One region of the Agromyces sp. NBRC 114283 genome, then DNA from elsewhere that is predicted to be linked to it. Evidence: riboswitches for the same ligand, from Rfam matches in the RefSeq annotation. Region 1 holds a riboswitch; the other holds the start of a gene.
What was found. A riboswitch is a leader RNA that binds a small molecule or an ion and turns the genes downstream of it on or off. The one in region 1 is predicted to bind thiamine pyrophosphate.
Positions count from the first base shown of each region.

Region 2: it holds a riboswitch for thiamine pyrophosphate, as region 1 does, so the genes downstream of both, QSJ60_RS10315 (ECF transporter S component) here and thiM (hydroxyethylthiazole kinase) in region 1, are expected to answer to the same signal.

Region 1 covers NZ_BSQP01000001.1:1,072,303-1,075,611, forward strand. The annotation lists gene QSJ60_RS05110 (bifunctional hydroxymethylpyrimidine kinase/phosphomethylpyrimidine kinase) at 1-748, opposite strand, end outside; gene thiM (hydroxyethylthiazole kinase) at 745-1,605, opposite strand; TPP riboswitch at 1,596-1,691, opposite strand; gene QSJ60_RS05120 (hypothetical protein) at 1,842-3,309, opposite strand, start outside.
Region 2 covers NZ_BSQP01000001.1:2,138,304-2,141,612, reverse strand. The annotation lists gene QSJ60_RS10320 (ABC transporter ATP-binding protein) at 1-1,378, opposite strand, end outside; gene QSJ60_RS10315 (ECF transporter S component) at 1,375-2,013, opposite strand; TPP riboswitch at 2,049-2,159, opposite strand; gene QSJ60_RS10310 (hypothetical protein) at 2,242-2,577, opposite strand; gene QSJ60_RS10305 (DNA polymerase IV) at 2,642-3,309, opposite strand, start outside.

The sequences.
Region 1 (3,309 bases):
GCGGCACCCGGGTCGCCCGCGGCGGGCTCGGCCGCCGGACGTCGTGCGGCTCGCGCACGGCGTGCGGCGTCGCCCCGTCGCGCCACGCGGCGGCGAAGTCGGCCGCGGCCCGTCGGGCGTCCGGCGCCGCGCAGATCGCCGAGACGATGGCGAGCCCGGCCGCGCCGACGGCCCGCAGCGGTGCGGCATCCTCCACACGGACGCCGCCGATCGCGACGCAGGGCACCGGCGCGCCCACGGCATCCCGCGCGGCCGCCTGCAGGCCGGCGAAGCCCGCGATGCCGAGGGCCGGGGGATGGTCCGGCTTCGTCGAGGTCGGGCGCAGCACGCCCACGCCGAGGTAGTCCACCGTGCCCGCGGGCAGGGCGGCGACCGCGGCGAGGTGGGCGGGCGTGTTCGCGGTGAGCCCGACGATCGCGTCCGGGCCGAGCTCGGCCCGCGCGCGCAGCGCGGTCGCGTCACCCTGCCCCAGGTGCACGCCGTCGACGCGGAGGCCCGCCGCGCGCGCCTGCAGCACGAGCTCGAGCCGGTCGTTCACGACGAGCGGCACCCGGCCCGAGATGGCCTCGTCGAGCCGGCCGAGCAGGGCGAGCAGCTCCTCGTCGCTCGCGTGCTTATCGCGCAGCTGCACGATCGTCGCACCTCCCGCGACGGCCGCCTCGACGGTCGCGGCGACCCCGCGCTCGCCGCAGAGCGCGGCGTCGGTCACGAGGTACAGCGAGAGGTCGAGGGCGCGCCGCGCGCTCACGCGGCGGCCCCGAGCGGCGCGCCTGTCGAGACGCGGGCGAGCGCGCGGAGCTCGGATGCCTCGACCGCGGCGAGCGCGTCGAGGAACCGCACGGCGAAGCTGCCCGGACCGGCAGCGCCGCCGGCGGCGCGCTCGGCGGCCACCGTGTACGCGAGGTGCGCGGCGGCGACGGCCTCGAGGGGCCTGATCGCGGTTGCGCGCGCGGCGCCGAGGAACGCCGCGACGACCGCACCGAGGGCGCAGCCGCCGCCCGTGACGCGGGTGAGGAGCGCGTCGCCGTTCGCGAGGCGCACCGTGATGCTGCCGTCGGTCACGAGGTCGACCGGCCCGGAGACGGCGACGACGGCGCCCGTGCGGCGGGCCAGGGCCGCGGCGGGCCCGGCTGCGGCATCCGTCTCGTCGGCGGCGTCGACGCCGCGTCCGCCCGCGCCGACGCCGGCGAGGGCGAGGATCTCGGAGGCGTTGCCGCGGATCGCGGCCGGGCGCAGCTCGGCGAGGTCGTGCGCGAGCTCCGTGCGGATCGGCAGCGCGCCGATCGCCACCGGGTCGAGCACCCAGGGCGTGCCGGCCTGGCGGGCGGCGGCGACCGCCTCCCGCGCGGCGGCGCGCTGCTCGGGCTGCGGCGTGCCGAGGTTCACGAGCAGGCCGCTCGCGACCGTCGCGAACGGCCCGGCTTCGCCGACGAGGTCGACCATGGCCGGGGCCGCGCCGATCGCGAGCAGGGCGTTCGCCGTGAAGTTCGTGACGACGGCGTTCGTGATGCAGTGCACCAGCGGCGTCGTCGATCGCACGAGGTCGAGCAGCTCGCCGCTCGTGTCGATGAGGTGGGCAGGGTCGATGGCGGCGTGCGTCTGCATCGCGACATCCCTTCGCTAGTCCGAACTAGATCAGGTTCGACGGGTGTGTTCTCAGCCGCGGTCGTGCGGCACCCCGTGTCACTGTGGGCGAGCCTACCCCGGCTCTGCGAAGACGTCACTTCCTGGTTCCCTGAGCCGGTCGAAGGGAGGCGATGCGCCCGGACGCGCTTCGACGAGCTCAGCGGACCAGGGTTCCCTGAGCTCGTCGAAGGGAGAGCGACGCGCGCGCCGGGGTATCAGCGGACCAGGCCCGCCCGGTCCCTGCGGCGGCGCGCGATGAGGAACGTCGCGACGCCGGCCGCGAGCAGTCCGAGGGCCGACCAGCCGAGCACGTCGACGAGCCCGGTGCCGGTCGAGGCGAGCCCCGAGGCATCCGCCCCGGCCCGCACCGAGCCGCTCCCGTCGCCGCCGGTGCCCGCACCGGTCCCGCCACCGGTGCCGCCACCGGTGGCCGCCGCGGTGATCGTGACGGGCACCGAGGCGACCGTGACGCCGTTGATCAGCACGACGACGGTGTGCGCACCCGCCGGCGTCGACCCCGGGATCGTCGCGGCGAGACGGAACGCCCCGCTCGCGTCGGTCGAGACGGTGCCGAGCTGCTGCGGCTCCGAGTGCAGCTCGACCGAGAAGCCCGCGGTGCCGGTCGCGAGGCCGGAGCCCACGACGGACACGGTGCCGCCCGGGCGCAGCTGCCCGGTGATGGCGACGGTGCCCTTCACCGTCGTCGGGTCGGTGGGCTCGGGGTCGACCGGGCCCGGGCCGCCGGTGCCGTCGCCCGTGCCGACCTTCGCGAAGAAGGCGTCGAGCTGGGCGATCGCCTCGTCGGCGAAGGCGAGCTGCTCGGCGAGCTTCACCGGGTCAGGCGAGGTGGCGAAGCGGCCCTCGCGGTCGTTCACGTACCACCACTCGGTCATGTACTCCTTGAAGCTGCCGTCGCCGTTGTCGCGGATCCACTCCCGCACGACCGGGGCGGCCTGCCCGTCGACCGTGCGCCCGCGCTGGTACTCGAACACGTACGGGACCTGGAGCTTCTTCGCGGTGACGAGCCCCGCGGCGGCGTCGCCGCCCGGACGGTAGTCGACCTGCCCGCTCACTCCGGGCACGTACTGCGTCTTGAGGTTCGGCAGGTACGTGGTCACGAGGTCGCCGTAGAGGTGCGCGTACTCCGAGTTCGTGTCGCGGATGTGCAGGTCGTTCGCCGAGGCCCCGTCGAGTCGCAGGTCGAAGAAGTAGACCCGCTCGACCCCGTTCGCGACGGCCTGGCGGTTGACGTCCTTCACGACGGCGCGGGTGTTGTGGCACCACGTCCCGCCGAAGAACAGCACGTAGTCGCCGTCGCTGTCGAGCAGGTGCACGAGCTCCGGGTAGGTGATGTTCTGGATGCGCCAGTCGGCGTCGGCCTCGTCGATGATCGTGTTCGGGCCGTAGGCCTCGCCGCCGCGGTACTGGGCGAGGTGCTTCGCGTCGACGACGTCGTCGTAGAACGCGAACTGGCTGAGCGCGTCGATCGCGCTCCCGTCGCCGATCACCGCCGCGACCTCCGCCTGGTACGCGGCGCGTGCCGACGGGTCGGCGAGCGCGCCGGCCGCCACTGGGGCGGTGAGTGCGCTCACGATCCGGTCCTCGGCGCCGCCGTCGGTGTGCGCGCGGTCGTAGACGAAGAAGTACGGGTCGGCGGCCCCGCCGAACGGCGTCTGCACGTCC
Region 2 (3,309 bases), 1.1 Mb from region 1:
CGGTGAGCTCGCGCACGAGCCGGACGAGCTCGATCCAGGTCAGCCGGTCCTGGCCGAAGGTGGGCTCGTCGAGGATCACGACGCCGGGGCGGGCGACGAGGACGGAGGCGACCGTGAGCCGGCGCTGCTCGCCGCCGGAGAGCGTGAACGGGTTCGCCTCGGCGAGATGGTCGAGCCGGAGGCGCTCGAGCACCGGATCGATGCGCGCCGCCGAGTCCTTCGCGCCGAGCGCATGGAGCGCGACACCGAGCTCGGCCCGCACCGTCCGGGCGACGAATTGATGCTCCGGCTCCTGGAACACGGTGCCGATCCGACTCAGCAGCTCGCGGGAGCGCCAGCCCGCCGGATCGGCGCCGAGCCCCCTCGCGAGGGCGGGCGCCGCGGCGACCCGGCCGGCGAGCGGCCGGATCAGGCCGCCCATCGTCAGTGCGAGCGTCGACTTGCCCGCCCCGTTCGGCCCGGTGAGCACGGTCGAGGCGCCGGCCGGGATGGCCAGCTCGATCTCGGCGAGCAGGGGCCGGCCGGCGGAGCGGCCGATGGTCAGCTCGTGCCCGAGCAGCAGCGCCTCGTCTTCCGGTCTCGCGACGGCGCGCGCCGAACCGACCTCGAGCGGCTCGCCGGGCACCCAGACGCCCGCCGCGAGCAGTTCGGTGCGCGCGGACACCAGCACCTCGGCCGGCCGGCCGTCGGCGATCACCCGGCCGTCGCGACCGAGCACCACCATCCGCTCGACGAGCCGGTGCCAGACATCGACGCGGTGCTCGACGACCACGAGGGTCGCCCCCGTGCGATCGAGCACGCGGGAGACCGCGTCGCGCACCTCGGCGACCCCCGCGGGATCGAGGTTCGCCGTCGGCTCGTCGAGGAGGAGCAGGCCGGGCTGCATCGCGATCGCCCCCGCGAGGGCGAGCCGCTGCTTCTGCCCGCCGGAGAGCCGGCTCGTCGGATGATCCAGCGGCAGCTGCAAGCCGACGGCATCCAGCGCGGCCCGGACGCGCGCCCAGATCTCCGACCGCTCGACGCCGAGGTTCTCGCAGCCGAATGCGACATCGTCGCCGAGCCTCGAGAGCACCACCTGCGAGTCCGGGTCCTGCAGCACCAGGCCCGACCGTCCACGCCGATCGGCGGGGTGGAGGCCGTCGATGAGCAGTTCGCCGACGGACTCGCCCTCCTCCGCCCCGCCGTTCACGCCGGCGAGGGCGTGGAGCACCGTCGACTTGCCGCTGCCCGACGGTCCGACGAGCAGTACCCGCTCCCCCGGCGCGATGCTGAGGTCGAGCCCGTCGATCGCCCAGCGACGGCGGCCGGCGTGCCGCCAGCCCCAACCGCGGGCCTCGACGCCCGCGGGCGCTACGCGCCCGCTCACCGTGCCACTCATACCCGCTGGGTCACGTCCTGTCCGGCGGCGAAGCGGCTGAGCGCCCCCGTCGCGGCCAGCGCGCGCACGATGATCCAGCCGAAGATGCCTGCGAGCACCGCGCCGGAGATCACGATCGTGGTGAAGTACAGGCCGAGGAATTCGGGCGACTTCTGGAGGTTGCCGGAGGTGAAGAGCTCGAGCAGCCAGGCCGCGGCGCCGGCTGCCGCGCCCGCGAGGATCGCGGGCACGGGGCCGAAGCGTCGGTAGGCGAAGAGCGCGAAGACCAGCTCAGCGCCGAGGCCCTGCGCGATGCCCGAGTAGAGCGTCTCGATGCCCCACTGGTTTCCCACGAGGGCCGAGATGACGGCTGCGAGGAGCTCGACGAAGAGCGCCGCACCTGGCTTGCGGATGATGAGCCCGCCGAGGACGCCGCCGATGAGCCAGATGCCGACGGCGATGCCGCCGAGGCCGGGGGTGAGGGCGTCGGCTGCGGAGAACCAGGCGTAGCCGAGGTTGTTCCAGAGCAGGAAGAGGAGGCCCGTCGCGACGCCGATGACGGCGGCGACGACGATGTCGACGACCCGCCAGCGCAGGTCGCGGGCCCGCTTGGCGGGCCGCTCGATGGTGGACTGCTGGTTCGCGTTCGCGTGCACTGTACGTGCCCTTTCTTCAGTGGAAAGCGGCACGGGATTGAAGAGATCGATCTCCCTGCGCTGGCATGACCCAGATCAGGTTCGACGGTCGAAGGTTGGAGCACCTTCCTCTCAGCCCGGCTCACCGGACTCCCGTGTTCGAGCACGAGTATACGCGGACGCCGGCCGGCATGGGCCGACCGGCGTCGTCGCACGTCATCGCGGCGCGACGTGCGTCGTGCGCGTCGCTCAGCGCTTCAACGCGCGGATGACGCCCTTCAGCGCCTTACCGGCGACCCAGACGAGGGGCGTCGCGGCGAGCAGCAGGCCGATGAGGTTCGGCTCGAAGCGGACGTCGCCGCCACCGCGGGCGACGTATGCGCCGAGCGGAATGGATGCGCCGCCGCCACCGCCGCCCGAGGCGGACTGCCCTTCGTCGTCGGTGCCCGACCCGCCGCCGAAGCCGTACCAGCCCAGCGCGACGGGGATCACCGTGGTGCCGTCGAGGTCGACGGCGTCTCCGTAGGAGGTCTTGACGCCGACACCGGCGACGTTCTCTGCGAGGTCGAGCACGAATTCAGCCATGCGACCACGGTACCCGCGCCGACCACCGGACTCCAGGGCTTGCGCTCGGCCCGCGTGCGCCGCTTCAGTGGTCAGCCGGGCGATCGCCGCCCTCGAGCGGCTGCCTGAATCGCGCGCCCGCCGCCGATCGCTCGGGCGCACGCCCCACGAGCGCCGCGGGCTTCACCGCGCCCGTGCCGAACTTCGCCACGACCTGATCGATCGTGCGCTCGGCATCGCGCCACTCTTCGTCGGGGTCCCACAGTGCGAAGCCGCCGTCCGCGGGCCGGAGTTGCTCGCCCCGCACCCCGATGAGTCGCACCCGCTCGCCCCGGCCGACGAGCCCGGACATCGCCTCGACCGCCTCGTCGTAGATGCGACGGGCGACATCGGTCGGTTCGGCGAGCGTTCGCGAGCGCGTGATCGTGCGGAAATCGTCGTAGCGCAGCTTCAGCACGACCGTTCGGGCCACCATGCCCGCCCGTCGCAGCCGGACCGCGACGTTGCCCGAGAGGTCGAGCAGGGAACGCCGGATCTCGGCGGGATCGGCGAGATCGTGCCCGAAGGTCGTCTCGTGCCCGATGGACTTCTCGACGCGGTGCGTCGACACCTCGCGCGGGTCGTCGCCGTTGGCGAGGCGGAGCAGGCGTTCAGCCAGCGCCGGCCCGACCGCGCGCTCGAGCGCCTCGGGCGGCATGGCCGCGACGTCGCCGACGGTGTGCAGACCGAGCTTCGCGAGCGACTGCTCGGTGA